DNA from 3 places in the Paenibacillus haidiansis genome. Region 3 is predicted to be linked to each of the others. Evidence: riboswitches for the same ligand, from Rfam matches in the RefSeq annotation. Region 3 holds a riboswitch; each other region holds the start of a gene.

Evidence for each region. A riboswitch is a leader RNA that binds a small molecule or an ion and turns the genes downstream of it on or off. The one in region 3 is predicted to bind thiamine pyrophosphate.
Region 1: it holds a riboswitch for thiamine pyrophosphate, as region 3 does, so the genes downstream of both, tenA (thiaminase II) here and V3851_RS10785 (ABC transporter substrate-binding protein) in region 3, are expected to answer to the same signal.
Region 2: it holds a riboswitch for thiamine pyrophosphate, as region 3 does, so the genes downstream of both, V3851_RS18995 (ECF transporter S component) here and V3851_RS10785 (ABC transporter substrate-binding protein) in region 3, are expected to answer to the same signal.

What each region holds. Positions count from the first base shown of each region.
Region 1 covers NZ_JAZHPZ010000009.1:152,114-162,460, reverse strand. Annotated here, with positions in the region: gene V3851_RS17870 (DUF116 domain-containing protein) at 1-106, shown strand, start outside; gene V3851_RS17865 (peptidase) at 170-1,444, opposite strand; gene V3851_RS17860 (LysR family transcriptional regulator) at 1,569-2,480, shown strand; gene V3851_RS17855 (HAMP domain-containing sensor histidine kinase) at 2,614-3,882, shown strand; gene V3851_RS17850 (hypothetical protein) at 3,951-4,310, shown strand; TPP riboswitch at 4,371-4,474, shown strand; gene tenA (thiaminase II) at 4,612-5,298, shown strand; gene thiM (hydroxyethylthiazole kinase) at 5,354-6,220, shown strand; gene thiD (bifunctional hydroxymethylpyrimidine kinase/phosphomethylpyrimidine kinase) at 6,217-7,110, shown strand; gene thiE (thiamine phosphate synthase) at 7,107-7,778, shown strand; gene htpG (molecular chaperone HtpG) at 8,199-10,079, shown strand; gene V3851_RS17820 (CYTH domain-containing protein) at 10,162-10,347, shown strand, end outside.
Region 2 covers NZ_JAZHPZ010000011.1:41,111-51,457, reverse strand. Annotated here, with positions in the region: gene V3851_RS19020 (glycosyltransferase family 2 protein) at 1-185, opposite strand, end outside; gene V3851_RS19015 (glycosyltransferase family 4 protein) at 357-1,505, opposite strand; gene V3851_RS19010 (YheC/YheD family endospore coat-associated protein) at 1,726-2,850, shown strand; gene V3851_RS19005 (energy-coupling factor transporter transmembrane component T family protein) at 2,923-3,735, opposite strand; gene V3851_RS19000 (ABC transporter ATP-binding protein) at 3,732-5,270, opposite strand; gene V3851_RS18995 (ECF transporter S component) at 5,274-5,903, opposite strand; TPP riboswitch at 6,012-6,123, opposite strand; gene V3851_RS18990 (DUF5704 domain-containing protein) at 6,191-8,728, opposite strand; gene V3851_RS18985 (S-layer homology domain-containing protein) at 9,636-10,347, opposite strand, start outside.
Region 3 covers NZ_JAZHPZ010000004.1:247,440-257,786, forward strand. Annotated here, with positions in the region: gene V3851_RS10755 (sulfate ABC transporter substrate-binding protein) at 1-62, opposite strand, end outside; gene V3851_RS10760 (lactonase family protein) at 749-1,804, opposite strand; gene V3851_RS10765 (Rrf2 family transcriptional regulator) at 1,797-2,321, opposite strand; gene V3851_RS10770 (CcdC family protein) at 2,455-2,949, shown strand; gene V3851_RS10775 (sensor domain-containing diguanylate cyclase) at 2,927-4,447, opposite strand; gene V3851_RS10780 (cold-shock protein) at 4,635-4,844, opposite strand; TPP riboswitch at 5,071-5,181, shown strand; gene V3851_RS10785 (ABC transporter substrate-binding protein) at 5,347-6,384, shown strand; gene V3851_RS10790 (MTH1187 family thiamine-binding protein) at 6,422-6,715, shown strand; gene V3851_RS10795 (ABC transporter permease) at 6,712-7,497, shown strand; gene V3851_RS10800 (ABC transporter ATP-binding protein) at 7,500-8,327, shown strand; gene V3851_RS10805 (HD-GYP domain-containing protein) at 8,382-8,996, opposite strand; gene V3851_RS10810 (TatD family hydrolase) at 9,220-10,026, shown strand.

The DNA of each region.
Region 1 (10,347 bases), on a different contig from region 3:
GCTGAATTACTCCGGCTGCGGCAAGCATTGGCATGACCCCGGGCGGATTACGGAGATCGACTTGGCCCGGCTGTTCGACCGGCTGAACCTGAAACTTCAGGGTTGAGTGGGAACGGAAAAACAAAACCCCCGGGCCCGCTGGTTCGGCGGTGCCCGAGGGTTTTAACATTTACAATGCCGGCTGTACTTTTTCAATCGTTACGGGAGTGGGGTCATCCGCCACGATGTCGGAGGCGATGATAAATTCCGCATGCGTCATGCCCGGCAGCGAACGGGTCATGATCGGCGAATGGTAGGCCACGATTTTCATGCCGGGCTGCAAGGCCGTATCCTGTCCCAGCGACGGGATAATGACCGTTTCGTCGGAGATGTTCAAAATAACGTCATTATCGGTTGAAGCATCGGAGCCGACATTGATGTACACCTTTCCGTCCGAAGCGAGATCGGAGGCTTGTACGGTGCCTTCGATTTTAGGAAGCTCTTCCTTCAGCACCACGATCTTGTCGGCATGGGACCGGGGCGGATAAATCATGGTCATCATTTCGGGATAATAAGCCTTGATCCGTGCATCGGATTTCAGCGCGTCCTTGGTCAATGCGGCGCCGCTTTCATCGACGATTTCGGTTTTGTCGTCAACCGTCAGATGGATGTAGTTCATTCCGCCTTGTTCCAGCGGGTTGCCGATCACCGTAATCAGGTTATCCGACAGCTTCGCGATCACGCCGTTCGTCCCCGGCGCTTCCTCGTTCGGCGCCACGGCGTTTTCCGTGTCTACGATCACGTAGCTTGCCGTCGCCTGGGCCGGGAAGCTCATCATCACGGCCGGGCCGTAGAAGGCGCGGACCGTCGCCCCGGTTTGAATGTCGGCAGCGGCGACACTCTGGCCGTTCCGGTCCACTAGCTTGGTCGTATCGGCAAAATGCAGCACGATGCTGTCCTCAAAGCCGGAGTACACATTCGTTCCTTTGACGAAGATGCCGTTATCTCTCACCTCGGACACAGTGCCGTCAACCGCGGTAAAGCTCGTATCCTGAACAACCAGGGTCAGCGCGGTGCCGCGGGCGGGCAGGCTTTTCGTAATGTTAGGGCCATAGAAAGCCTTGACCGCCTTTTTTTCGTCGATAATCGTTTGCAGTGCGACTTTATTGCCTTTGGCGTCAACGATTTTCGTATCCTTCGTAATCGACAGAATGATTTCGCTTTGATCGGCCGGGGCAAGTCCGCGGCCGGTAACCGTGATGAATTTGCCGGACTGGTCATTGACGAAGTCGGTGATTAGTCCCAGTGTACCGGGCACGACTTTTACCTGATCCTGAACCAGGGCGGTGTCGGAAGAAGCGGCCGGCAGCGGGGTAACATTCAAATTTTGGGCAAATGCGGCGGTCGGGATGGCGGCCATGGCCAGCAAGGACGCGGCCGCGATCGCTTTGTTCATTTTTTTCATTAGATTATCCTCCAAAGTTGTCATTGTTCTCATCTCTATCGACGAAAATGATTCCAAAAGGTTGCACAAGTCCGGAATCATCTTAAAATAAGAAGATAGAATTCATAGCGGGGAGGCATAATCCATGACCTTGCAGCAGCTTAAATATGTAATAGAGGTCGCGAGCCGCGGCTCGATGAATGAAGCGGCCAAACGGCTGTTTATTTCCCAGCCGAGTCTCTCCAACGCAATCCGGGATCTGGAGGAAGAACTGCGGATCACGATTTTTGAGCGGACCAACAAAGGCATTTCGCTGACGAACGAGGGAGCGGAGTTTCTGGGCTATGCCCGTCAGGTGGCGGAGCAGGCGGAATTGCTGGAAAACCGTTATCTTGGCGGGAAGCTGACGCCGCAGCATTTTTCGGTATCCACCCAGCATTATGCTTTTGCCGTAAACGCTTTTGTAAGTCTGGTGCGGGAGTACGGCCAAGAGGAGTACGAACTCGCACTGCGCGAAACGAAAACGTATGAAATTATCGAAGACGTGAAATCCCGGCGCAGTGAAATCGGCATTCTTTATTTGAACGATTTCAACGCCAAGGTTATCAAAAAGCTGCTAAAAGAAGGCGGCCTTCAGTTCAACAGCTTGTTTGTGGCGAAGCCGCATATATTCATCAGCATCCAAAACCCGCTGGCCCAGCAGGCGATCGTGACGATCGACCAGCTGCGGGAATACCCTTATCTGTCTTTTGACCAAGGGGAGTACAATTCGTTTCATTTTTCCGAGGAAATTCTCAGCACACTGTCGCATCCGAAAAGCATCCGGGTCAACGACCGGGCCACGCTGTTTAATCTGCTGATCGGACTCAACGGATATACGATCTCCACCGGTGTGCTCACTTCCGATCTGAACGGGAATGAGATCATCCCTGTCCCTTTGGATTGCGAGGAAACGATTAACGTCGGCTGGATCTGCCACAAAAATGCCGTGCTTTCCAGGCTGGCGGAGGTTTATATTCAGGCTTTGGAGGAATCGGTCGGGGAATACGGAGGATAGGACATCGATAAATTTGCTTCAGCCCGCGTTGCGGGTTCGCTTCACCGAGGAAGGAAATCTTACGGATTGCAAAATGGCAAATATAGATTAGAATTGCTATAAGAAACCGGTATTTCCAGAAAGGTGACGGTGAATGGCGGCTCTTAAAGAAATCGTGTTGCAATTGTTCTTTGCCCTGATGCCCTTTTTGTTGTTTAACGTCTTATACCGGGACAAGCCGCAAAATTATTCGCGGAAGTTCGTGCTCATTTCCGGCATGGCCAGTCTATTCCTTTCGATGACTTTCAGCGCCAGCGCGGTAAGCGGCTATTTGTACGATACCCGCAACGTCATTCTCTTTTTCGGCTTACTGTTCGGAGGGCTGGAGCAAGGTTTCATTCTTTTTTTGCTGATGGTACTGTACCGGTTGTATCTTGGCGGCGACGGGACAGGCGGAGCTCTGCTTACGATGGTCATCCTCTTTCCCGTTTCCTTGCTGCTGTGCAAGCTGTATCGGCGGAGCGTCCGGAAGCTGCCGGTGATCTTAGCGGCGGGCCTGCTTTTTTCCGTGATCACCCTCCTCGTCGTGTACTTATTCACCCCGCGAATTCTGGACATGAATCCGATGTTTCATCTGGTTGTCATTCCGGTCCAAAATATAATCGGTTGCTGGCTGCTGATTTCCTTATTCCAAAAAGCGGCCATGGACAAGGAACTGTTCATCGCCTACGGGCAGAAAGAAAAGACGGAGACGATCAGCCAAGTGGCGGCGTCCCTCGTACACGAGGTGCGTAACCCGCTTACGGCGGTGAAGGGCTTTTTGAAGCTGATCCGCGAGTCCGGGCTGGAACGGGATAAGGTTCAGCGATACATAGACATTTGCGAAAGCGAAATGGAGCGGGCGGAGCGCATCCTCTCCGAATATCTTGCCGTTTCAAAGCCGCCGAACGACCGGCAGGAACCGGTCGGCCCGATCGATTTGTCGCTTCAGCTGCGGATCTCCCTGGAGGTCATGCGCCCTTACGCCAACATGAACAATGTCGGTCTGGAAGGGCAAATGCCCGATGAACCCGTTTCGATTTTGGCCAATCCCGAGCGAATCAAGCAGGTATTCATCAATTTGATCAAAAACGCCATCGAGGCCTGTTCCGGCGTGCCGGGCGGACACGTCACGCTGGAATTGCGGGTGGAGCAGGATAAGGCCGTGCTGACCATCGAGGATAATGGGATCGGAATGACGAAGGAGCAAGCCGGGCGGCTCGGCTCCGCCTTTTACTCGACCAAAACGGGAGGCACCGGTCTCGGTCTGGCCTTCTGTTATCAAACCCTGCAGGCGATGGGCGGAACGATCGCTTTAAAGAGCGCTTACCGGGAAGGAACCCGGTTTACGATCCATTTGCCTTTATACCGGGAAAGGGATTAATTGCCGCCGGGTTGGCCTAAAAAAACATGCTCCGACATATCCATGGGATATAGAGGAGGGTGATACATATGGACAAGATCGTGCAGCGGTCCGTTGAGAGGTACTATCAATTGAAGCAAAGCCAGAAGGAACTGGAGCAGGAACTGGCGGAGCTGCGTCAAACCATTTTGGATTACTGCCGGGAGCGCGAGCTTCAGCATCTCGAACTCGCGGACCATAAGGTCAAGATCGTCCAGCAAAACCGCCGGGAATACGATGAGAACAAGCTGTTTGCCGCGCTGCCCGACCCGGAATTATGGCGCATGCTTTCCAGGCCGGATGCCGTCAAAATCGCTGGTTTGATCAAGCTGAAGGTCATTTCCGAGGAGAAGATCAAGGACACGTATACGCAAAAAAACGTCCAGCTGCTGCAAGTGGAAAGGAAGTAAGGCTGCGAAACGTTTGACAGATATGGTAAACCCAGGTACAGTAATAGACAAATGCATAGGTACATCCACTAGGGGAGCCGTAAGCGGCTGAGACAAGAGCGTATCTTGGACCCTTTGAACCTGATCTAGTTCGTACTAGCGTAGGAAAGTGGAGTCGGCCCAAACAATTGCCGATACGTTTCGTACGTATTGATCGTGGGTTAGGCCGCTCCCGTTTCCGGGGGCGGCCTTTTTGCGTTTGGAGAAGAGTCGGCTGTCCTCTATCATTTTCGGTTCGGGAAGTGAAAGGAGGTGATACGATATGAGTTTTACGGAGGAGCTTCGCCGCGAAACGGATCATGTGTTTCAAGCTATTTATGAGCATCCCTTTGTCCGGGGCATCGCGGCCGGAAAGCTCGGCGGCGGGCAGCTGATCCATTATGTCAAACAGGATTACGAGTACCTGAACGCATACATGCGGGTATACGGGATCGCGATCTCGAAAAGCGCGCGGCGCGAGCAAATCGCGATGTTTCAGGAACAGATCGCCTTTATATTGCATCGGGAGGTCCAGCCGCACCGCTGCTTCTGCGCCGCCGCCGGAGTGGATGAAGAACTGCTGCGGGGCCATCCCTTGGCGCCGTCCGCGCATCACTATATCCGGCACATGCTGACGGTGGCCCATGAAGGAACGCTGGGCGAGATCATGGCGGCGCTGCTGCCTTGCCCCTGGACATATTTGGAGATCGGCCGGAGGCTGCTTGACGAGGTGCGGCCGGATTCGTCCCATCCCTTCCATGAGTGGATCCTGTTTTACGGGCACGAGGCCGGGGACGCCACCGCAAAATTCCGCGCCATGCTCGATGCCTGGGCTGAGGAGGCGGGTGAAGCGGAACGCGGGCGAATGAAGCAGCATTTTATGCACAGTTGCCAGTTGGAGTATTTATTCTGGGATATGGCCTACAAGTTGGAGGAATGGCCGGTTTCACCGGCGGCTGCGGCCTTGTGAGTCCGTCACCGTTTACGGGAACACCGCTAAATCATGGAAGAGAGGTTGAACTTTGATGAGCCTATTGGAAAAAGAATTATCCCGCCTGCTTACACAGGTGCAAAAGAACAGACCGCTTGTCCACAATATGACCAATTCGGTGGTCACGAATTTCACGGCCAACGGCCTGTATGCGCTTGGCGCGTCGCCGGTGATGGCATACGCGCCGGAGGAGGTCGCCGATATGGCCGCCGTCGCGGGGGCGGTGGTGCTGAACATCGGCACGCTGACCGCCGAGCTCGTCGAGGCGATGATTATCGCCGGACGGTCGGCGAACGCACACGGCGTGCCGGTGCTGCTCGACCCGGTCGGAGCGGGCGCGACCCGGTTCCGCACGGAGTCCGCGCTGCGGATCATGCGCGAGGTGAACGTCTCGCTGCTGAGGGGCAACGCGGCCGAGATCGCCAATCTCGTCGGCGAAGCCCGCGAGATCAAGGGGGTGGACGTCGGGGACAGCGAGAGCGGCGGCAACGCCCCGCTGGCGATGCGGGCCGCGCGGGAGCTGGGCACGGTCGTCGCGATCACCGGCCGCGAGGACGCGATCGCGGACGGCGAACGGTGCCGGATCATCAGTGGCGGGGACGCGCTGTTGACCCAGGTGACCGGCACCGGCTGCCTGCTGACGAGCGTGCTGGGCGCGTTCGCGGCGGTCGAGCGGGACACGCTGCTGGCCGGTACGGCCGGGCTGGCCTTTTACGGCGCGGCGGCCGCCCGCGCCGCCGAGCGGACGGCCGCCTTCGGGCCGGGCAGCTTCCAGACCGCCTTCCTGGATGAGCTCGCGAAGCTGCATCCGCATTCGCTGAAGGGCTACGCCGCCGTCCGGGAAGCCGCGGGCTCCGGTGCCAAAGCCGGAATGGGCACAGGTACGGGGACTCCGCGATGAGCGGCCGCCGCATTCCCAAGGCGCTGACGGTCGCCGGCTCGGACAGCGGCGGCGGAGCGGGCATCCAGGCCGACCTCAAAACGTTTCAGGAGCTGGGCGTGTTCGGCATGTCGGCCATTACGGCCGTCACAGTGCAGAACACGTTCGGGGTCGGCGGCGTATATCCGCTGCCGCCGGAAGCCGCGGCGGAGCAAATCCGGGCGGTGGGCGAAGATCTCGGCGTCGATGCCCTGAAGACGGGGATGCTGTTTGACGCCGGCGTGATCCGTGCCGTCGCCGCCGAGATCCGCAGCTTCGGCTGGGAGCGGGTCGTCGTCGACCCGGTGATGATCGCCAAAGGCGGCGCGGAGCTGCTGCGGCGGGAAGCGGTGCTCGCCTTGAAGCAGGAGCTGCTTCCCTTGGCCTTGATCATTACCCCGAATATCCCCGAGGCGGAGGTGCTCGCCGGGATGAGCATCCGCTCGATGCGGGACCGCCGGGAAGCGGCGAGGATCATCGGCGCGATGGGACCGAAGCTGGTCGTGATCAAGGGAGGGCATGACGCGAGCCCCGGCGGGGGGAGTTACGACGGCGGAAGCGCCGCCGGGACCGAAGCGACGGAGGTGGTCGTCGATTTGGTCTATGACGGCAGCGGTTTTACCGAGCTGGCGGGCCGGCGGATCAACACCGTACATACGCACGGTACGGGCTGCACCTATTCCGCCGCCTTGACCGCGGGTTTGGCGCGGGGAATGGCGGTACAGGACGCCATTTCACTGGCGCGCGAATTTATTCAGGCGGCGATCGAGGAAGGTCTCGGGCTTGGCCGCGGGCAGGGGCCGACGAATCATTGGGCTTACCGCCGGCGGCAGGAGCTTCAGCGGGACCGGGTATTGGAGGCGGGACGATGAAGAGCGGCAACGAAAGAGTTTCTCCCGCGCTGATGCGGGAATACCTGCGGATGTACTTGGTCATCGGCAGTGTAAACTGCCTGGCCGACCCCGTCCGCGTGGTGGAGGAAGCCCTGGCGGGCGGAGCTACTCTGGTCCAGTTCCGCGAGAAGGGCCCCGGCGCGCTTGCCGGCGAGGACCGACTCGCGCTGGCGCTCCGGCTCCAGGCGGCCTGCCGCCGCGCCGGGGTGCCCTTCATCGTCAACGACGATGTGGACCTGGCCCTGGAGATCGGGGCCGACGGGGTCCACATCGGGCAGGATGATGAAGATGCGGGGGCGGTCCGCTCGCGGATCGGGAACCGGCTGCTCGGCGTCTCCGCCCACACCGCCGGGGAAGCCCGGCTCGCGGTCAGTCGGGGCGCGGATTATCTCGGCATCGGCCCGATTTATCCGACCGCGTCCAAAGCGGACGCCCATGCCGTGCAGGGCCCGGCGATCCTCCGCGAGCTGCGCCGCTCCGGGATCGCCCTGCCCCTGGTCGGCATCGGCGGCATCACCGCCGAGCGCGCGGGCGAAGTCGTCGCCGCCGGAGCGGACGGCGTCGCCGTGATCTCGGCGGTGACGGGAGTCCCGCCCGGCGAGACGCGCGATGCGGTCCGGCGTATCCTGGCGGGGATGGTTACGTGACACGGTTGGCCGTGTCACGTCCCTTCCGCCAGGAGGCGGCGCGCTTTGCAGCGCAGCCTTACGGACACCCGGGTCGTTATTTCGGCTGATTTTACCCGAATCAGGCGACTAGCGAACTCCATAGCCGTTATTTGCGCTAAATCAGCCCTTCAGGGGCTGGGTTCGCGTGAATAACGGCTTTTGTGTCCGTAAGGAATTCAAAAGTTCGGCTTTTCGCCAAATAGCGGCCGACTTGTCCGTTATACGGCAGAGGAGGACAGAGGGGCATCCAAAACCTTTTCAACGCCATGTTAATTCAGTTTCTGTACCCGATTGTATTGACATCAAAATTCAGGATAATTAATATAGAATTATGGATTAGCACTCGGAAGGATAGAGTGCTAATATATTGTTATCCGAGAAAGGAAGGGGCCTTAAGTCATGGCAAAAAAGCAGTTTAAAGCCGAATCCAAACGATTGCTGGAAATGATGATCAACTCCATTTACACGCAGCGGGAAATTTTTCTGAGAGAACTGATTTCCAACAGCAGCGACGCCATCGATAAAATATACTACAAGGCGCTGACGGACGAGAACCTGGCGTTCAACAAGGATGACTACTACATTAAACTGACGGTGGACAAGGAGAACCGGACGCTGACGATTTCCGACACCGGGATCGGGATGACGAAGGAAGAGCTGGAGAACAACCTCGGCATCATCGCCAACAGCGGATCGTTCGCGTTCAAGAACGAGAATGAGGCGAAGGACGGCCACAACATTATCGGCCAGTTCGGGGTCGGCTTCTATTCCGCCTTCATGGTGGCGGACAAGGTGGCCGTCATTAGCCGCGCCCTCGGCAGCGACGAGGCGTACAAGTGGGAATCCACCGGCGCGGACGGTTATACGATCGACACGGCCGACAAGGAAAGCGTCGGTACCGACATTATTTTGACAATCAAGGAGAATACCGAAGACGACCAATATGACGAGTACCTGGAAGAATACCGTCTGAAGTCGATCATCAAGAAATATTCCGATTTCATCCGCTACCCGATCAAGATGGATGTGACCTCCCATCGTCCGAAGGAAGGCAGCGAAGGGGAGTTCGAGGAATTCCGCGAAGAGCAGACCGTCAACAGCATGGTGCCGATCTGGCGGAAGAACAAGAGCGAGCTGACCGACGAGGATTACGAGAATTTTTACATGGAGAAGCGGTACGGATTCGACAAGCCGATTTCGCATATTCACATTAAAGCGGACGGCGCCGTCGTATATAACGCGATCTTGTATATTCCGGAGCGTACGCCTTTCGATTATTACACCAAGGAATACGAAAAAGGGCTGGAGCTATACTCCAACGGCGTGCTGATCATGGACAAATGCGCCGACCTGCTCCCGGACTATTTCAGCTTCGTGAAAGGGATGGTCGACTCCGAGGACCTGTCGCTGAACATTTCGCGGGAAATGCTGCAGCATGACCGTCAGCTCAAGCTGATTGCGAAGAACATTCAAAGCAAGATCAAGAGCCAACTGCAAACGGTACTGAAGGAAGACCGCGAGAAATACGAGCAATTCTACGAATCGTTCGGCCGCCAGCTGAAATTCGGCGTTTACAACGATTACGGCATGAACAAGGATGTGCTGCAGGATCTGCTGCTGTTCACCTCCTCCAAGGAGAAAAAGCTGGTTACGCTGGACGAATACGTCTCCAGAATGCCGGAAGATCAGAAATATATCTATTATGCTACCGGCGAATCCGTGGACCGCTTGGAAAAGCTGCCGCAAACCGAGCTGGTGCTCGACAAGGGCTACGAGATTTTGTACTTCACCGACGATATCGACGAGTTCGCGATCAAGATGATCATGAACTATAAGGAGAAGGAGTTCAAATCCGTATCGAGCGGCGATCTCGGGATCGAAAGCGATGACGACAAGCCGGAAGACCAAGAGGTCGAGAATGCAAACAAAGAACTGTTCGCGGAAATGGGCGGCTTGCTGGCCGGCAAAGTGAAGCAAGTTAAGGCATCCAAACGCTTAAAGACCCACCCGGTTTGCTTATCGGCCGAAGGCGAAGTATCGATCGAAATGGAAAAAGTGCTGAACGCGATGCCTAACGGCCAGGAGGTCAAAGCGGAGAAAGTGCTGGAGATCAACGTCAACCACGATGTGTTCCGGTCGTTGAAAGAAGCTTACGCCAACGATAAAGACAAGCTAAATCTTTATACCAACCTGCTATACAACCAGGCGCTGCTGATCGAGGGCTTGCCGGTGGAAGATCCGGTCGAGTTCACGAACAATATTTGCAAAGTGATGGTGTAGAAGGCGGGCACGGTTTAGTCGCTTGTATAAGCCGGCATATGTTACACTTGAAGATGAGACCATCAGTAAGGAGAATAAACTTATGCCGCTCGAGATTGAAAGAAAATTTCTGCTTCCGGCATTCCCCAAAGCGCAAATTGAGGATGGCACGATTCAGGTCGTCAAGGAGCAGGTGATCGATCAGACGTATCTGGCCCTGGACGGGGATCAGGAACTGCGGGTAAGGAAGATCAAGGATCTCTCCACGGGCGAGATCGGCTACACCCAT
Region 2 (10,347 bases), on a different contig from region 3:
CGCGGATGCACCCGGCCGGCTTCGCGCAGCACGGCCGGAAGCGAAATTCTTTCATTCATAGCTGGAATAATGATGGAAACCAAAGGACTCGGGTGGTTATTGATCCGCTTCACCGCCTTTTTGGGAGCGGTTCGCTTTCTATTGAAACGGGTGCCGGGTTTGCTCTTAGGAATCAAGCCTGCCACCTCCCAAGTTTCCTGAATATACTGAGCATCTACCTCAGTGTATGTCGCTTTTGGGGGGGTTGCAACGGCAAACGTACAGCCCCGTTTCCTTCCGCGGACATAATAAATAGCGCGGCAGCCAACGCTCCGCGCTATACGAAACTTTGTGAAATTCATAGCTTTACAGTCGGCTCAGCCCTCTTTGATCAGGCTGACCCATCTATCCGCGGTATGCTGCCAGCGAAATTTGCCGCGGGCCATATCGAATCCGGCCTGCCCCATCCTTTTTCGCTCTTCTTCATGCTCCAGCAGATACAGCACCCGAGCCGCCAAATTCCGGCCAAGCTCGTCTTCCGACAAAAGAAAACCCGAGTCCCCGTGCTTCACGATCTCGGGGATCCCTCCCGCTTTTGTGGCGATCACGGGAACGGCGGAGGCCATCGCCTCCACATTGACCAGCCCGAACGCTTCCTCGTCACCGGACGGAACGACAACTACATCGGCCAGGTTATACCAATCCGCCACTTTGGGATACGGAACAAACGGGAGAAATACGACCCGTGCCCCGAAAGGCTTCGCCATTTTCTTCAGGCTTTTCGCGTAACGTGTCTCCCGGTCGTTTCCATAGAAGGCGCTCCCGACAATAAGCAGCATCGCAGCGGGTTCCCGCTGCATGATCTTTTCCCACGCCCTTAGCAGATGGTGCACCCCCTTCGAAGGAAGAAGACGGCCGATGAACAGGACGATCTTCCTGTCCTCCCACCCTAAATCCTTAAGCCTTGCCTGCCGCAGCGACTCGCCGTACGGAGTCCATCTCGGCACGAAATCGTCCAGGCTGACCCCGAGCGGATTCACTGTTATTTTCGTTTTCAAGTCCGGAAATCTCCGGAGCAGCTCCTCCTTTAAAAACAGGCTGTTGACGATCAAACCGTCCACCGAATCGAGCATACGAAACAGCCGGGCTTCCGACATGCGGGGCGTACAGGCGATAAATGTGGTGGAGTGCAGGGTAAGAAAGACCCGGGCGAAAGGCAGCCGGGCTTTGAGGCGGTAGGCGAGCAGCGGGCGGTTATGGACATCCACCGTATCCGGCCGCCATGCCCTAAGATGGCGCAAAATCGAGGGAACATACCGCTTCCCCCCGGGCAAGCGGTAACAAGGAATGCCGCCCACCGACCCGACCGCGGGCAGGCGGATGTCCGCAAGCCCGTATATGCGAATATCCAACTGCTTGGCGGCCAGCGGGGACATTTTCTCCACCACCCGTTCCACCGAGCTGCTTCGCCCGGAAGGAATAACGAACGAACCCGGGGTAACAACCGCCACCTTGGGGACTTCCATAAGCTTGGTTCCTCCTTTATGATCCCGGAGTTTCCTAACGCACCATTTGCTTTTATAAATATACGGAATGTTCACGACAATGGTGACGGATGCCCGGAGCCGGCCGCAATCCCTCCGCATTTTCCATAAAACAGGCTACTGACGCAGAACAGTCGTCCACGCTTTCCGCCCCGGACAACATAAAGTGATAGGGAAGCCGTATCGAAGGAGGAAGACGCCTATGGGGCAGGACCATGTCGGTATTTTGCTTAATTCCAGCATGTACAGGGGAATCCCCCGGAGCAAGACCGGTCAGGAGTCGCTGGCCAACTATGAGGAGGCCGCACGGAGATACGGATTGATCCCCTGCTTTCTTCGCCTCGGGGATATCGATTTGAAGCAAAATAAGACCATTGCGTATGTATTTAACGGGCGGGACTACGTCAAGACCGTCATTCCGATCCCGCCTGTAATCCATAACCGTGCATTATACAGCGAGCCGGCCGCCCGCCGAAAAATCCAGGCGCTTCAATCGCAAGGCACGTGCATATTTAATGTGAGCAACCGTTACGGAAAAGACGCGATTCATGGGCTGCTATGGAACGACCCGTACCTCCGCGGCTTCTTGCCCGAGACGCACGCTGCAACCCCCTCGTCCATAAAGCGCATGATGGTCCGCCATTCCGACCTGATCCTCAAACCGATTCGCGGCTCGATCGGGCACGGGGTCATGAGGCTGAGAAAAACCAAAACCCAATGGGAACTCCTGTTATCCCCCGCTAAAGGCCAAAAGAAACCCGATACCATAAAACTGCGGGGCTCTCAGCTGCCCAATTGGCTCTATCGCCTGTTAAAGCAAGTTCCGTATCTGGTCCAAGAGCGTATTCCGCTGGCGGAATACAAGGGGCGCCCCATTGATCTGCGCGTGACCGTCCAACGCGGGGCCGGCGGAATATGGGGGGTTACCGGAATGTTTACGAAGGCGGCTCCGCCGGGGAGCTTTATTTCTAATCTTGCCAAGGGAGCAGACGCATACCCCGCTCCCCAATTGCTGGTCGAAGCACTTCCCCCGGCGCTCGTTCCCGCCGTCATCTCCCAAGTAAAAGGGCTGGCGTTGACCATTGCCAGACGGCTGTCATGCCATCTGCCGCTTCTGGGGGACCTTGGCATGGATATCGGTTTGACGCCAAACGGTCATCCCTACTTTATAGAATGCAACGGGCGGGATCAGCGTTATGGATTCCGGAAAGCAGGCATGGAAAAAACCTGGAAGGATACCTACCAGCAGCCGATGGCCTTCGCCCGCCATTTAATCGATCATCCCGCCTCCGCTTACTTGTTTACTCCCAAACACCTAAGCTTATAAAATGAACAAAAGCTGCCCTTTCCGAAAAGAAAGAGGGCAGCTTTATTTATGACGATGATAAGGAAATATAGCTTAAGAGTTGGCAAGGTACCTAATATCCGAAATATCGAATAGCGGAAAGCGGCTGCTTAATACCGCGGCCAAAGCCACCGCAGCGATGATAATTAAAGCGATCAGAACGTCGAACCGGGAAAAAACCGATGGATAATAATAGGTCCGCCTCCCTTTCAGATCAAAGGCCTTCGCTTCCATCGCAACCGCTATCCGGTGAGCGCGGCGGATGCTTTGCGAAAGCAGCGGTACGGCATACAGCCTGATCGCCGAGAGCCATCCGAACGGGCCTTTCAACCTTCGCATTCCCCTGATACTAAGCGCATTCCGGCGGATCTGATACTCCTCCCAGACCATCGGGAGCAGCCGAATGGAGGCCATAAAGCTGTACGCGAATTTGGGCGGAAGCTTGGCTTTCTGCATCAGCGCGTAGAACAGGGCGACGGATGAGGTCGTCATGACGAACAGCAAGCCTTCCGCCGCAAACGCAACGGATTTGAAACCGATATGCAGCCCGCGGTAGAAGCTTTCTTCCGAAATCGAAATCAGGCCCCATTCCCACCAGGTCGTATCCCCTTTGCCGAACAGGATCATCGTGGACGAGGAAGAGACAAACAGCAGTCCGAAAGACAGTACGATCAACAGCACCTTCCATAAAGCGTATCCGCTTAGCCAAAACAACAGCAGCGTGAATAGCGCCGCCTGATAAAACATAAAATCGATCCGGTGCGTAAATAAGCCGACGAAAAAGAGCAGGACGACATAAACCAGTTTGCACACCGGATTGGCGCGGTGCATCCAGGTCCGGGCGGAAGGCGCTAACACGGAGTTCATACCGTCACCCGCTCCGCATCCTCTTGCCGGCCCTCGGGAATCACCGCTCCGGTTAATGGTTCGGCATGGTATTCACCGGTCCCGTAATCGGTCAATACCCCATTGCGGACTTCCCATCTACGGGTCGCCGCCGTCTCGGCGATCTTCTCTTCATGCGTCACCATGATGATCGCGATTCCTTTGCGCCTCAGTTCCTGGCAGAAGCGGAGAATCGCAAAGGTGTTTACCGCATCCTGCCCGAATGTCGGCTCGTCAAGCAGCAGCACGGGCTTATCCATTACCGCCGCCCCCGCAACGCTTAGCCTGCGCTTTTGTCCAAGCGATAATTGATAGGGATGGCGTTGCCCCAGTCCAGCCAATCCAAACTCGTATAGCGCCTTTTCCGCCCGCCGGCAGGCCTCATCCGCCGGTACGCCGGCTTCGATCATAGAAAAAGCGATCTCTTTGATCACCTCGTTTTCCACAAACTGAAATTCGGGGTTTTGAAAGACGAAGCCGATGCGGTCCGCCGCGAATCTCACCCGTCGTTTTCGGGAGCCGCTTCCGGATATCCTTTGTCCGCACAAGGTGTACTCCCCTTTGGACGGCAGCAGCCCGATCAGGCTCAGCAGCAGCGAGCTTTTGCCCGCCCCGTTCGGGCCGGTGACCGCGACGAAATCCCCGGGAAACAACGCGGCCCGCTCCGCGCGGATCACTTCCTTTCCTTGTCGGAAGCCCTGAAATTCGGACAGTTCGATCAGCGGAGCGGCGTCCGTCCGTCTTCCCGTCATTTCCGGGCGATTCCGTCCCTCCCACACCCCGGGATGCCAGATCCCGTAAGCTTCAATCTCCTTGCGACAACGGGAAAACAGCTCCGCGGGCGCTCCTTGGCCCAACAGTTGTCCGGACGGACCGATCAGGGCAACTCTGTCGACCAATCCCAATTCCAGCAGCTCTTCAATCCGGTGCTCCACGATGATTAGCGTCCGTTGACCGGCGATCTGCCGTACCGCTTGCCATATTTGCCGCCGTCCCTCCGGATCGAGCAGGGCGGACGGCTCGTCAAGCAGCAGAACGTCCGGGTCCAACAGTAAAATGGAGGCCAAAGCCAGCCGCTGCTTCATCCCTTGGGACAAGGAGTCAATCAGAACATGGATTTCATTAAAATCGAGGCCGACCTGCCGGAGTGCCTCACGCATCCGGGGGAGCATCTCTTCCCGCGGAACATTCCGGTTTTCCAGGACAAAAGCCAGTTCCTCATCCACATAAGGCATGCAAAACTGGGTATCCGGATCCTGAAACAGAATGCCCCGGGAGGGGGGGATGATTTGTCCCGAGCATTTCATCGGCACCTCGACAACCCCAGGGATAACGCCGGCCAGTACCTGCAGCAGCGTCGATTTGCCGCACCCGCTCGGCCCGAGCAATAACAGCTTTTCCCCGCGTTCTACCGAAAAAGAAAAATCCTTGAAGATAAAATCGCACTCGCCCGGAAATTTGAGCCGCAAATTTTGAACCGCGGCCGCGGCTTCGCCGGTATAAATTGAGCTTTCCATCGGTCAATCGTCCAGCGCCGCATAATCTTTGGCGGCGACGGGACGGAGCAAATGGGTAACCCCGGTCGCTTCCACCGCTTTCGCCAGCGCGGCGGCCAAATAGCCGGCAATGAGCGCGGAGCTGACGGCGCGCATGACGTATTTCGCGATGAGCAGCCAGGATTCGTAGTCGGCCACATAGCCGTAATAAATATCCGGGATCAAGGAGCCGGCCGCGGCTCCGATTCCCGCCAAAGCGGCCACCGAACCGGAAAATTTGCGATAACGGAACAAAGCGAATACCAGTTCCGCGCCCAATCCTTGCAATACGCTGTATAGCACGAGCTGGATCCCCCACTCGCTCCCGAACAAAATTTCCACATGGGCCGCCGCCACCTCGGCAATGAGGGCGACCCCCGGTTTGCGGATCAGCAGAAACACGAGCGTCGGGGCAATGAACCACATCCCGTAGACGAGTTCATCCGCTTGGGGAAAGAGCGGGGAGAACAGATTATAGACGGAACTCCAGAAATGATAAATTACGCCGAGCACGATGGATACCAGCACGGTTACCAGCAAATCGCTTAGTTTCAGCCCTCTTCTTCGATCATTTAATCCTTTTGCTTGCTTCGGTTGATTGGTAGATTGCTCCATAACGCCTCTCTCCTTTTGACAACTATTTTGGGGACGCAACAAAAAACCGGCTGAACAAGGTCAGCCGGTTACTAGGTCCACGGGAAGCATGCATGAAAAAATCAGGCAAATTCCGGACGAAAGATTCTCTACGCTGGCATTATCCAGTTCAGATTCACGGTCCGCAGCGGAGTATGCTGCCATCTCAGCCTGATTCGCTCAAGCCCCCGTATCCCCATATGCGATTGAATTAAATATACCTAGTTCTTACCAAATAGGCAAGTATAAATTAGAAAAAAGATAATCGTTTAGTGAGTCACCATCGGTCGGAAATCGTCCCGGCTGGAACGGTCCGCTTCATAAAATACGACATCCCCGTCCATCAAGGACAATTTCCGGCCATACGGATCCGTGACCTGACGGGCATATCCCTCCATGTCAACCCACTGGTTTACGAGCGGCGCTTCAATGTACTGCAAATAAGGACTACCCGTATTTCCGTTACGAATCGTTTCAATGTTGAAATTGACGACGATAAATCCATCCTTCAAAAATATATCCGATTTGTCGGACAACCCGTTATGCGTGCGGCCGTATTCGGCCACATTGCTGCCCGCCTTCACCGCGTACAAATCGGCGGGAAGGCTGTACTCCCCGTACCATTTTTGTACCGCAGCGTTGGCCCTTGCAGTGTTAACCCCGCTAGGAATATCGTACTTCGGACCGATTAGGGTACGGATGCGCGCGTTTAACTCCATCAGGCTTAAGCTGCCCACCGGCGTTTTTTGCCGGGTCATTTTTTGTACATAAGTCCGGACGAACTGAGTCCGTCCGATCCCCGCCACCTGATCGAAAGTGTAATCGTGATCGTATTTATACAGCGCGGTATCGGTCAGTTCCTCCAAAGGAACGTTCCGCAGCCGGTCGTTCAAGATGACATAACGCTTTACCTCGTCCCGCGAGGAGCCGATTTTGACATAGCTGCGGTTCCCCGCCTGGTAGTATAAATCGACTTTTGTCCGCGAACCGTCCTTGGCGCTTACAAAATAAAACGACGGCGTGATCCGGATCGAGTCCCCCGGCCCGAACATATTGCCTTTGGTCTTCAGGTCGAACTTGAAATGGTAGCCGGTCTTGAGCACGGCGTTTTTGTACAAGGGATGGCTCCCGGGACGGATCGGCAGCGTAAATAAGGGCGAATTCCCCCGAGGCCTGCCGTCGATGCCGTTTAGTCCCGTCCAGTAGGACGCTCCGGTAGGTTCCGCCGACCCGGTCACAGTGCGGAAAACCGTCTCCCAGTTGTAATCGGCGATATCCGTCACCCGAAAATCGTATACCCGTCCGATGACATCGACCGGAACGGTGTCATAGGCGATATGATGAGAAAGATTCGTGTTCGCATGAGTTTGATTCGTAGCGCCGGAAGGCGCATTTTCCGCAAATGTCCGAAACTCCACATCATAGTATCCTTCATCCACCCACACAGGCAAGTAAAACGTCGTTTCTTCTTCATGCACCGGGATCGTTATCCAGGTATTCGCAAAATAATAGGTTTCCTTGTCTTCGGTGTACACATCGAATGGAAAGCGAACCTGTTTTTCTTTAATATATTTGGCATAGTCCCGATCCCCGTAACCTAAAATATTGCGATGCTGGCCGGACGTTGGCATGAAAATCTGAAAGGACCTGTCAAGGATCAATGCCCGTCGGTTATAATCAGGCTCGGTTTTTTGATTATGCTCTCGATCGTCGGAAGCATCCGCATAGATCACCGTCGGGGTATGGACAGTAACGGTATTCAACCCGTTCACATTAAAGTTCTTGTCGCTTCCGCCGTTAATGTTTCCGGGGATTAGCGAGTAATAGATCTTGCCGGTGGTCGCAGTATCCTTCTTATTCACTTTGGTGCTGCTGATCTTGTAATCGTGCCCATATAAGACATTGCGGCCCATCGTCGCGGGCGAAGGGATAGTACGAGGGAGAGGCGTGGTTTCATTTACCCAACCGTTACTCATAATCGTTTCGCCGTTGAAGACCACATAATCGTTTTTAACCCGGTTCTCGCCAACGCTTGACTCGGCTTCAGATTCAAACTCACTCCTGTAGTTGGGGAGGGAAGGTTCTGATGAACCGCCGGAAACGGTCTCACTCCCCAAGTCCAATGCCTCGCAACGCGCCGGCTCTACATGGTCATTTACATTCGTGCTATTGTCGGAGGTTAAAGTGGGCGGCGTATATCCGGATGGGGTAATGGTTACCTGTTCCCCGGGCAACGCATAGTTGGAAACCTCGGTTTTGGTGACTTTGTAAGCTTCAAGATTGTTGATCTGCCAATAGGAGTAGCTTCTCGTAACTTCGATGTTCTCCCTGACCGTTTTTCTTTTCTCCTTGGGCTCATCCGGAGTTCCGGGATCGTCCGGACCGGTGCTTGGCCTCCCTGGTACGGTCCATTTCAAAATATATTCCTTTGTCACAGGCACGGTATAAGTCACTTCACCGGTCATGTTCCCCCATTCGTGTTGATACAAATAATTTAGGCCAAACACGTTTACATACAGAGATTCCGAGGTCGGAATCCCGTCCAATACGTCAAATTGTTCATTGTCCCGCTCGTCCGCCTGAATTACCCCCGTCGCCAAGGGGTCCATTGCCGCATGCGCAGAGACGCTTGTTTGGCTTGGAGAGCTAACTTTTATAGAGCACGACCCGCTTCCGCCTCCGGGATCGCCGCCGCCCGGCTCCTCGGGCTCGCCAACACCGGTAGAGAACGTAGCCCGAAGCAGCTTGTCTTTATAGATATAAGTGTAAGAATCAAAATCCACAAAAAACTTGGAAAAATACCACACCTGCTTCGCACCCGCGGCTTCAAAATAAATGCGGTTGGTGTCATTATTGAAAGTTTGCGTGAAATTGATGGTGATGCTGGAGATATCATCTACCTGATAGACTTGGCCGCCAATGGTACTGGGGTCTGTGTAGCCACCTATTCCATGAACATCTGGAATTCTAGTGTTGACATCAGGGTCTACTCTAGAAGCCGTTACATCAGTTTTTGAGATTCCCCCATTTTGGATCCATTGTCCATCCAGTGGACTTGATAGATCATTTACAAAAAATCCAGATGTTTGAGGAATAACAGCCTTTAACTGAGTATCCCTAGCTCCAGGATATCTTGGAAGTGCATTACCCTCATAACTTTGGCCAGTATCAGGATTGCTAGATTCAGTAGGGACATTATCGTCCCAACCTCTACTATCATAGATCGAGACATTTTCCCCTCCGGCCCTCCAATGTTTACCATACCAATTATCTGCGTTGTAAATAGATCCTCTAGTCCAGTAATAGACTCCCCCATAGTTAGTATTTCTTTTAGATGTCACCTTTAATCTAGTCCCTGAGAGAGTGTCTTTCCCGGTCCATGTAGCCACACCAGAAGTAAATCCTGTTATAGACCTTATTGGTTCTCCGGTGGTCTTATCAACCCATTCCAATTTAACTATGACTTTACCGATTGGTGCTGTTATAGTTACCTGATTTGTATCAAGTTGAGGCTTATCCGAAAAAATATAACCACCATAAACATAATCGTCAGAATCAGAATTCACCTCATAAGGAATGTCTTGAGTTGTTGTGTCTTCTCCATCAGCCATAACAAAAGGAGCTATAAATCTAGTAGGAAATGAATATTGAAGGAAAATGCTTACGATAATTATGATGGATACTGCTTTAAGCTTATTCACCTCCCCCACTTCCCTACTTGTTTAATACTGAGTCTGAAAGAATACTTTTATAAACTGGAGCACCAGCAGAAATTGTTTCAACATGTACGGTTATATATCCAGATGTACTAAATCCCGTTTTCGGAATCACTAATGCATTGATTACATTATTATCATCCTTGGATACTATAGGTTGCGAATTAATTAACTGATTCTCAGTAGAGTATCCGTTATAAGGGCCAATCGACAAACTAAGAACATTACCCGGATATAATATTGGCTTCTCATTAACTATATAATGTGAATTGAGTAATATCACGTAGGCCTGCAAGTCATCAGTAAAAGCCACTTCTTTTCCATTCGAAATTCTAAAGAGGTTATCCTTATTAGGTAATAGCTTCCGGTTTGGATCATTAGGGTCATTCCAATCGATTGCAATTAGCTCATCTACAACCCCTACAACAGACCCGTCAGGTGAAGAAACAGTTAACTTGGAAAGTTTCCACGAATTGATGCCTCTATTTTTGTTATTATCCGGCCCATTAAAAATTTCTTCCGCAACGGTAAAGATATTCGTCTTGTGCCAGTAGACTTCGGCCGCGGCAACGGCGTACTTATCTACCGGCAGTTGCCCGCCGTTTTTCACAGAGAGAATGCGCTCAATTACCGTAATCGCCTGGGCGCGAGTTGTGACCCCGTCCGGGGAGAGTTGCCCGGTGCCCGTACCGGAAATAATCCCGTTTTTC
Region 3 (10,347 bases):
AGAACGGCCGTCATGGCCACAGCCAAACCGATTAGAACCCCTTTTTTAAACTTCCTGTTCATCGTTTCACTCCCCGTCCTCATCATTGAATTGACCATTCCCGGCAGGACATTTTCCAACCGCTCTGCTGAAAAAAACGGAGAAACGCCCCGTACCGGTCGGTCAGACCGAGCCGCTACCCGTGTCTGCCTTGGCAAGTAGAGCGTTCCTCCGTCCGTACGGCGAGAACCATTTTAAATTATTCCTACCTGTTTAGTATGTTATGATGATATTTTATCCGCCTAGGGTTTGGATGTCAAACCTTTTTTTGCGATTATTTTCGAGAAAAATCCGACATTAAAAAAGCCTTGTCCATTCCCGCTTTTTCCGCCGTTTTGTACATAAAGCGCGGGAGGAACGGGAGGAACGGCTTCCGCATGGTTACCGCCGTGCAAACCGGCCCAATTCCTATTCAACAGGTTGGATTTGGTTCCGATTGCGGATCATGATAGACAAGCTTTGTGACGGTCATTTATGACCGTTAGCCGCCACTATACCAATTTCCCCATCACCCAACGGTCACCTATGTCCGTTAGAGCCCAAGAAATATGCTTCCTACGAGAATTCGAACCTTTAAAGGCCATGCATGTCCGTTAAAAATCCATAATCGCGACGTTCCCTCAACTAACGGTCATCCATGTCCCTAAACAAAAAAGCGCAAGGTCCGAGGCGAAATAAACCCATTCAACCTCGGCACTTGCGCTATTGTTTAGTTTGCCCGGCGGACCGGTTCGATGCAGGACGGCTGCTTGACCGCAAGCGACCGCCCCGTTTCGGTCAGGCTTCCCGTACCGCCGTCCCTGCGGAGTACGACGACATTGTCGCTGTATTGATTGGCCACGATCACATAGTCCTCCAGGACGGCGAAATTGCGCGGCCAATTGCCTCCGGTCCCGGTCCATTCGGGGTCGCGAAGCATTCCCGTGCCCTGCCCGACGGCAAACCGGACGATGCTGTTATGCCCCCGGTTCGAGCCATACAAATACCGGCCGTCCGCAGAGAGATGAAGATCAGCCGGATAATTCTCGCCGGCGAAGTCCGCGGGCAGCGTCGCCGCCTGCTGAACAATCTCCAAATTTCCCTGTACCGGATTGTACGCATACACGGTAACGGTGTTGTTCAGCTCGTTGATGCCGTAGGCATGCGCCCCGTCCGGATGAAAGACGAAATGCCGCGGCCCCGCTCCGGGCGGCAGCTTGACTTCGCCCAGCGTCGTCAGCTTGCCGTCCTCGACGCGGTAGGACATGATCTGGTCGAGGCCGAGATCGGACACGTAAACGCGGCTTCCGTCCATATCCGGGACGATGCTGTGTGCGTGCGCCGCTTCCTGGCGGTCCTGGCGGAACCCTTGGCCGACATGCTGCACCAGAGCGGTCATCCCGCCGATCGCTCCCCGCTCGTCGAGCGCGAAACGGTTAATATGACCGCTCGAATAGTTGGCCGCCAAAAGTCCGCCATCCGGGGACAGGGCCAGGTGGCAAGGGTCCGCGCCCTCCGTCGGCGCGGAATTCAGCGGGGTCAGCCGGCCGTCTCCGGGATCGACCTCATAACCGGCAACGGCGCCCCGCTCCTGCTCGCTGACGGCGTACAGCCGGGAAGCGTCCGCGTTCAGGATCACAAAGGACGGATTCTTGATTCCGGCCGTGCCATGAATCAAGCGGAGTTCCCCATTTTGCGGATTCAAACCGCAAAGCCGGATTCCCGGCTCCTCCTCGAAGGCGTACGCGCCTACATAAAAGAGGATTTCATTTATCCGATTAATCATTCTCTGGCCGCTCCTTTCCTTGCCTCATCGCCTGTTCGATCGCCCGGCTCGCCCACCGCGAGTCAAAAGTCGGCTCATTACCGGATCCTTGCTTATCGCAATCGTATTTCATCAACAGACGATGAACATCGGACAGTGTAATTTCATCGAAATAAGTCTCAAGCCGCCGCTCTGCGCCGGCGAAAACATGCTCCATCACGGAATGGATATTGGAAGAGACCGCACACGGCGACTGCTCGCTTCCCGAACACCAGCCCGGCTGCAGCGACCCGCGGGCGAAAATGCGGTACAGCTCCCCCAGCGTGATGCTTTCCGGCGGAATATTTAACTGGTAACCGCCCCTCGCCCCCTCTTTCGTGGCCACAAAGCCCCGTTTGCCAAGACAGCCGAGGACTTTACGGACCCGCGCGGGATGGGTCGACACACTGCAGGCGATCTCGTCGCTGTTGGCCTTTTTTTCGCCCCGGGCGTAAAGGAACAGCATGCAATGGATGGCGATCGTAAATTCGCTATTCATGTTTTTCCCCTCCACTGACTTAATTGAAACATAATCGAATTCGGGTGAACAGGGGGCGGTTGATTTTTTGCATTGCTTCGTTGTGGTATAATGTTCTCGCCTAAGCGATTATTTAACACGAAAGGAATCGGTTATGAATATTAACCCTTTATATATCCAAATCGCCGTTACGGGCGGCGCCGCGCTGATCGCGGGGTCGATGATCTTCATCCGGCTGAGAGCCAGCCGCAAGCCCGTAACCGTCAAAAAAATCATCATTCCGCCGCTCGGCATGACTACAGGCTTTGCCATGTTCGCCGCCCCGGAAATGCGCATCCCGATATCCTGGGCCCTGATCGCCTTTGCGGTGGGCTGGCTGCTGTTCTCCTACCCCCTGATCCGGACAACGCATTTCGAAGTGACGGACGGCGAGGTATTTGCCAAGCGTTCCCCCGGCTTCGCCTATATTTTAATCGGACTGCTGATATTAAGATTGGCGCTGCACGGGGTTGTGGAACAGTATATTTCCGTGCTGCAGACGGGCTCGGTCTTTTTCCTGCTCGCCTACGGCATGATTTTGCGCTGGAGATTGTTTATGCTGAAAGAATACCGCGCAATCACCGGAGTTACCGGCCCCCCTGATGAATAACGATTGGCTCTCCGGCATCCTCTAAGATCCAGCCTTTGACTATGCTGCGGTTGCGTCCTCCGTTCTTGGCTTCGTACAGACACTCGTCCGCCATTGCGATCAAATCGTCTTCGGCGATTTCCCGCAGCGGCGGAACGGCGTACCCGCCCACGCTGACCGTAACCCATTGAAGGGCCTTGGAACCGGCATGGGCGATCTCAAGATTTTCCACGGCCGATCTGATTTTTTCCGCTACCTCGTATGTACCCCGGGCGTCAAGCCCGGACAGCAGTACGGCGAATTCCTCTCCCCCGTATCTGGCGGCGAACCCGAAGTATGGCCTGATTTCCTCCACAATCGTTTTGGCCACCGTCTTCAGCACATGATCCCCGCCCAAATGTCCGTAGTGATCGTTGTAGGCTTTAAAGCAATCCACATCCAGGATTAATAGCGACAGCGGCGTCCGTCTTGCCTCCGGCACGACTAATTCCCAGCCGATGATTTCATCGAATCGCCTGCGGTTCGGGATTTCCGTCAGCCCGTCCAGACTCGACAAACGCAGAAGCTCCTCGTTGGCGATCCGCAGCTTATTCCCCGAATCCAGCAGCTGCTGATGCTGATCGGCCAGTTTGATAAATAGCCGGCTTACTTCATTAACGACGGAGCAAAGCATGACGGAAGCCGCAATGACCGAATTGATCCTGGCCAAATACCAGCCCAGGCTGTAGCGCGCTCCCGCAAACAAGGTCAGCACGATATCGAACATCAGCGCGACCAGCGCGATCGAAATCCACAAATGCAGGACGTCTCTCCCCCGAAAACGGACCGCCATCATCAGCAGCGCCGTCATATTTATGACGGCCACCGCGAGGCCGGTACCCCAAGTGACCGCGTTCCGGTAATCATTCAGATCGATCATTTCGGGAAGGAGCTTATGCTCCGCCGTAGCCAGCTTGAACAGGCAGAAGACGAGCAGAAAAGTCGAAGACAATCCCACCGCCGCCAAAGCGGATATTTTGCTCTTGGATACCAGGGCCTGCGGAAAACGGGCGGCTGCAATCAAATAGAATATTATTCCCGCAGGATAACCGCTGTGCCAAAATACCCAAAGCCAGGCCGAGGTCTGTTGATTCGCGCCAAGCATCCCTTGTTCCGAAAACACGCCCGGAAAGGTTAAAATATGCAGCGCCGTGATCAGTCCCGTAAACAAATAAGTGCAGGACATGACCAGCAGGGACGGGACCCCGGAAGCGCGATATTGATTAAACAGGATAAAAGCGGTCAACAGATCGGCGAAAATGAACCATGAGATAAAAATCGGCAAAAAAGGCCCGAAGGATGGAAGGATTTTCGTTCCGAAGGGAAGGGCTGCCAGCGAAACCACGGTGATGATTATCGCAAGCAGGAGGGCGAATCTCCTCTGATTGCGGTTGGACGGGATATCAAGAATATGGGAGCCCGTCTTGAAAGGCCTTGGCCTATGGGAATGCCTGTCGGCGGCAAATTCTAAGTTGTTCATAATAATTCCAAGATAGTAGATTTTATAAAGTGATGCAATCCTTTTTGCCATGATAATTAAAATTTAATCTATTCACCGTTCCGTTGACTGTCGGCAATGGCTCTTTCAATGCGAAAAAGCCGCCCCAAAAGGAGCAGCTTCGGCTTCGTTTTCATATTCATCCGCAGGGCGATCCGGCGCCTGCAAGTTATTGATCCGCCTTCATCGGGTTGTTGTTGATAAGCTGCGGAAGCATCTTCATCCCCTTAACCATTTCAGAGGAACACAGCGGACATACCGGATTGTAATCGAACGAAAAGTTATCCCTCATCCATCCGTTGCAAACCTCGTTGACGCAGGACCAAATCGGTGTGTTCTCCTCGGGAATTTCTTCAATCGTCTTTTTGCGGTAGTTCATGATTACCTCCTGTCTTAAGATTAACATGCTCCATTTTTGCAAAAAAAAATCACATATTGAAAAAAGTTTCAATGTAATAATGACCCTCTTTTCAATACGTGAATATTCCTTCTTCCAATCATTAACTGTATATATTATACTCTTCCGGAAAATAAAACGCAAACCCGCCCTCGTTTGGCTGGACAGATTTCGGGCTCGGGGCTATAATGGCAATTGTAATCCGCAGTTTATAGTTCAGGGGAGCTGGAATCGGCCGGCTGAGATTGTGTCCCTCAAGATACTGACCCTTTAACCTGATCTGGGTAATGCCAGCGTAGGTAGAATGCTTGACATGGACTTTTTTTATTCGCCATGAACCTACGCGCCCCGATCCGGGGCGCTTTTTTTGTTTCCGGATGCCCTGGGGCGCTCGCAAAAAACTTCAGAATTTTCAGGAGCACCAAGAACGGACAACTGCGGAAATTGTCAGGCGCACCCGCGCCGCATTAAGGAGAGAATTTCTGTGAAAAAGCAAGCCAAACGAGCGCTGACCGCGCTTCTCGCCGTCCTGCTGCTGGCCGCCCTCGCCGCCTGCGGTCAAAACGGCGGCGCCAAGCCGGAAACGGGCGATACTTCGTCTTCCGGCAGCGGGCAATCCGCGCCATTGCGCGATGTGAAAGTTGTGCTCGACTGGAGCCCCAACACGAATCACACCGGCCTTTACGTGGCCAAGGATCAAGGGTTTTACGAGGCGGAGGGCCTCAACGTGGAGATTATGCTGCCGGGTTCCGGCGGTGCCGACGCCATGGTCGCCTCCGGAGAAGTCCCCTTCGGCGTGAGCTATCAGGAAGGCGTGACCCAGGGCCGGACCCAGGGCGTCCCGCTCGTCTCGATCGCGGCCGTCATCCAGCATAACACCTCCGGCTTTGCCGCCCCTGTGGACCGCGGAATTAAGACGCCCAAAGATTATGAAGGCAAAGCTTACGGCGGCTGGGGCTCGCCTGTGGAGGAAGCGATCCTGAAGTCGATTATGGATGGTGCCGGCGCCGATGTCGATAAAGTGAAGTTCGTCAACATGGGCGAGGCCGATTATTTCACGGCGGTGAAGCGGGACATCGACTTCGCCTGGATCTTCTACGCCTGGACGGGCATCGAGGCCGAGCTGCGCGGCGAGCCGCTGGACATGCAATATGTCAAAGATTATTCGGAGAAACTGGACTATTATACGCCGGTGATCGTCACGAACGAGAAAACGGCCGCAAGCGATCCCGAGCTGGTGAAAGCCTTCATGCGGGCAACCTCCAAAGGGTATGAATATGCGATCGACCATCCGGAGGAAGCGGCGGACATCCTGCTTAAGGCGGTCCCCGATCTCGACAAGGACCTCGTCGTGGCCAGCCAGAAATGGCTCAGCCCGAAATACCGCGACGATGCCGCCCGCTGGGGCGAGCAGAAACGCGAAGTATGGCAGAATTACTCCGACTGGATGTACGAGCGGAACTTGATCGAGAAGCCGCTGGATACCGACAGCGCGTTTACGAATGAATTTTTGCCCGAATGATTCGTTAAGTAGATATCTATCGAAAGGATGAATGACGATGCCAAACGCACTTCTTAGCATTCAAATTATACCGAAAACCCCGAACGGCGAGGACGTGATTCCTTATGTCGACCGGGCGATCGAAGTGATCCAGGCTTCCGGGGTCAAATATCAGGTGAACCCGCTGGAAACGACGATGGAAGGCGACCTGGAAGAACTGCTCGCGATCGTCAAGGAAATGAATGAAGCGGTGATGGAATTCGGCAGCACCGGAATCATCTCGCAGATCAAAATCTCCTATAATCCGAAAGGTGTCAGCATGGACAAGCTGACCGAGAAATACCGTCCATGAAGCTGACCCGCCTATGGAACAGCATATGGCCGCCCCTCGTGGCGGTCATCTTGTTTCTGATTATCTGGCAGGCGGCAACCCTGCTGTTCGACATCGACAAATGGATCCTTCCGAGCCCTGCCGATATCGCGAAGGAAGCGGCGGCCGGCGCCGCCGGCCTGTGGGAGCATACGCTGGCTACGCTCCGGCTTATCCTGCTCGGCTTTGCCATCGGCACGGCGGTAGGCCTTGCGGTCGCTTTCTCCCTGCATTATGTGCCGTTTCTGAAATCATCGCTCTATCCTTTGCTCATTCTCAGCCAAAACGTGCCTACGATCGCGCTGGCTCCCCTGCTGATGATCTGGTTCGGGTTCGGCATTCTGCCCAAGATCATCGTCATTACGCTGGTCTGCTTCTTCCCGGTGGCGGTGGCGGCAATGGACGGGCTTGCCCGCACGGACCGCGTCATGTTCGATTACATGCGGATGGCCGGGGCGTCCAAGGGGCAAATCTTCCGCAAGCTGGAGGTGCCGCACGCCTTGCCGTCCATTCTCTCCGGCGTGAAAATCGCCGCCACGTACAGCGTCATGGGCGCGGTTATCGCCGAATGGGTCGGAGCGGATAAAGGGATCGGCTACTATATGATGCTGCAGAAATCGTCCTTCCGTACGGACAAAATTTTCGTCGCGATCGCCATCATCGTCGCGCTCAGCCTGGCGATGTTCGCGCTCATCGCTCTGCTGGAAAAATGGCTCGTCCGCTACGCCCCGCAGGACCGCGACAAGCAGAAAGGAGAAGCATAATCATGCATACGGAATTATCCCCTTCCTCTTTGTCATCCGCTGCCGCTTCTTCAACCGCCGCGCTGGAAGTCCGGGGAATCAGCCTCGCGTTCCACGAGCGCCGGCGCAGCCTTCCCGTGCTGAACGATATTTCGCTGACCGTACCGGCCGGGAAATTCGTATCCATTATCGGCCCGTCCGGCTGCGGAAAGAGCACGCTGTTCCATGTGATCGGAGGGCTGCTACGCCCGGATGCGGGAAGCGTGCTTATGGACGGCCGGGAGGTTACCGGGCAGCGCGGCCTGATCAGTTACGTGCCGCAGAAGCCGGCCCTGTTCCCTTGGCGCAACACGCTGGACAATGTGCTGCTGGCGCGCGAAATCGCGGGCGGCGCGGATGAAGCCGCGCGCGAAGAGGCCCGCCGCTGGCTGACCCGGGCCGGACTCGGCGGGTTCGAGAAATCGTACCCGCACATGCTGTCCGGCGGCATGCAGCAGCGTGCCTCGTTCCTGCGCGGGCTGCTCGCGCCGCAGGAAGTGATTTGCCTCGACGAGCCGTTCAGCGCCCTAGACGAACTGACGCGCGCCGACATGCAGCGCTGGCTGCTCGACATATGGGAAGACAGCCGGCGGTCGGTCATCCTCATTACGCACAGCGTCGATGAAGCGCTCATCCTGTCGGATACGGTTTATTTGCTCTCGGGCCGGCCCGCTTCCCTCCTGCACCGGGTCGATGTGCCGTTTGCCCGCCCCCGGAGGGAAGGCCTTGCCGAAGACGGGGAATTTCTTGCGCTCAAGCGCGAAATCGCCGAAATCATGAGAGAAGAACAGCGCAAAAAGCCAATTCGCTAGGCGGGAATCCGCCTGGCTGATTGGCTTTTGTTTTAAGCGGTTACATCCGGAACCTTACAAAGAATAAATATTCAGCGTCTGGTCGGGCAGCTTGACCAGGGCGTTAACCACATTCAGGTCGAACTGGGTGCCCGAATGCCGGACCAGCTCCAGCTTGGCTTCCCGCTGGCTGATTCTCCGGCGGTAAATTTTGTTCGAGGTCATCGAATCGAACGCATCCACCACCGCGCAGATCCGGGCTCCGAGCGGGATCGCTTCGCCGCTGAGTCCGTCGGGATATCCCCTGCCGTCCCACCGTTCATGATGGTGCCGGATAACCTCTACAATTTCCGGTCCGAATCCCGGATTGCTCTCGGCCATTTCCGCCCCGATCACCGGATGCTGCTTGATCATTTCCCACTGGGCACCGCTTAAAGCATCGCGCTGGGTAATCAACTCGCGGGGAATGGCCGTTTTCCCGATATCGTGCAGGAAACACCCTCTGACCATTTTCCCGGTCTGATTGTCAGGCAAACCCATCGCCTTGGCTAAATGCTCCGCCAGCATGGCGACTCTTGAGGAATGATAATATATTTCCGGATGCTTGTTTAACAGCGCTTTTAGCCATTTTGACGCATCCGGATTCTGGCCTACATTAAGCTGTTCAATGTATATACTCGGTGCAACCATCGGCCCCTGCCTCCTCAAGCCTTGACTTGGGACTTTGCGGCCCTGCCGCGCAGTCCGAATTATATGTATGCAGAATTATGCATACGTAAATTTTGGTATATTTGTCACCCAACTTATTTAACATTATAGGTCAAAAGTATCGGCCTGCATAGAAATAAAGTGACAAATTTTTCAAAAAAATTTTGCAAATCGACAAAATTTCACGCGAGGAGTGAGCTTTACTATGCATCCTATCATCGACGCGCATATTCATCTTGATCTCTATGATGAAAATATCCGTGAGCGGATTATACGGGAAGCCGCCGCCAATAAGCTGGAGGCAATGATCGCCGTGTCCATGCATCTGGAGTCCTCCCGGCAAAACCTGGCGCTCTCCGGGCGTTATCCCGGGCTGGTGATTCCCGCCTTCGGCTACCATCCCGAGCAGCCGGTCCCCTCACCCGCGGAAACGGATGACCTGCTGGCCTGGATGAGGGCACATGCGGACCGTATGGCCGCCGTAGGCGAGATCGGACTTCCTTACTACAACCGGACGGAGGCGGAAAAGCGAGGCGAGGCCTTTGACCTCGGCCCTTATATCGCTTTGCTGGAACAGCTGCTTCTGGTCGCCAAAGAGCTCGACAAACCGGTCGTGCTCCATGCCGTCTATGAGGATGCCGATCTCGCCTGCGATCTGTTGGAGCGCCACGGAATCGCCCGTGCGCATTTCCACTGGTTCAAAGGGGCGCAGCGGACCGTACGGCGGATGGCGGAGCGCGGCTATTTCGTCTCGTTCACGCCCGACCTGTTGTACGAGCCGGAAATCATCGACCTGGCCCGGTATTATCCTGCGGACCTGGTCATGGCGGAGACCGACGGCCCCTGGCCGTTCGAAGGGCCGTTTGCGGGACAGGACACCCAGCCCGGCATGGTCCGGGAAGTGGCCGCGGCCTGGGCGGAGCTGAAGGGCTTGCCGCTGGAGCAAGCCTTTGGCATCCTGCTGGACAATACCCGCCGTTTCTACGGACTGACGAACACCGTTGCTACCTGAGGCGGCGGTCTCGGAGGACAATCTTGGAGACTCTTCTGGGGAGAATCTCTTGGAGGACGATCTTTCCTTCGCACATCGCGAGGCATCGTCGCGAGGCATCATCGCGAGGCATCATCGCGAGGCATATGACTTTTTCGTGAGGCACAATGATGCCACCCCTGTTTTGCTAACGAACCTCAAGAGCGTTATCCGCCCGAAATGGGCGGTATATTCCTGCTAACGAACTGGGAGAAGCTTATTTGCGATAAATTGAGGAATAATCCGTCGTATACAGGCTAATAAGCACGCTCAGATTCGTTAGCTTTTCGTCTTGGTCAATTC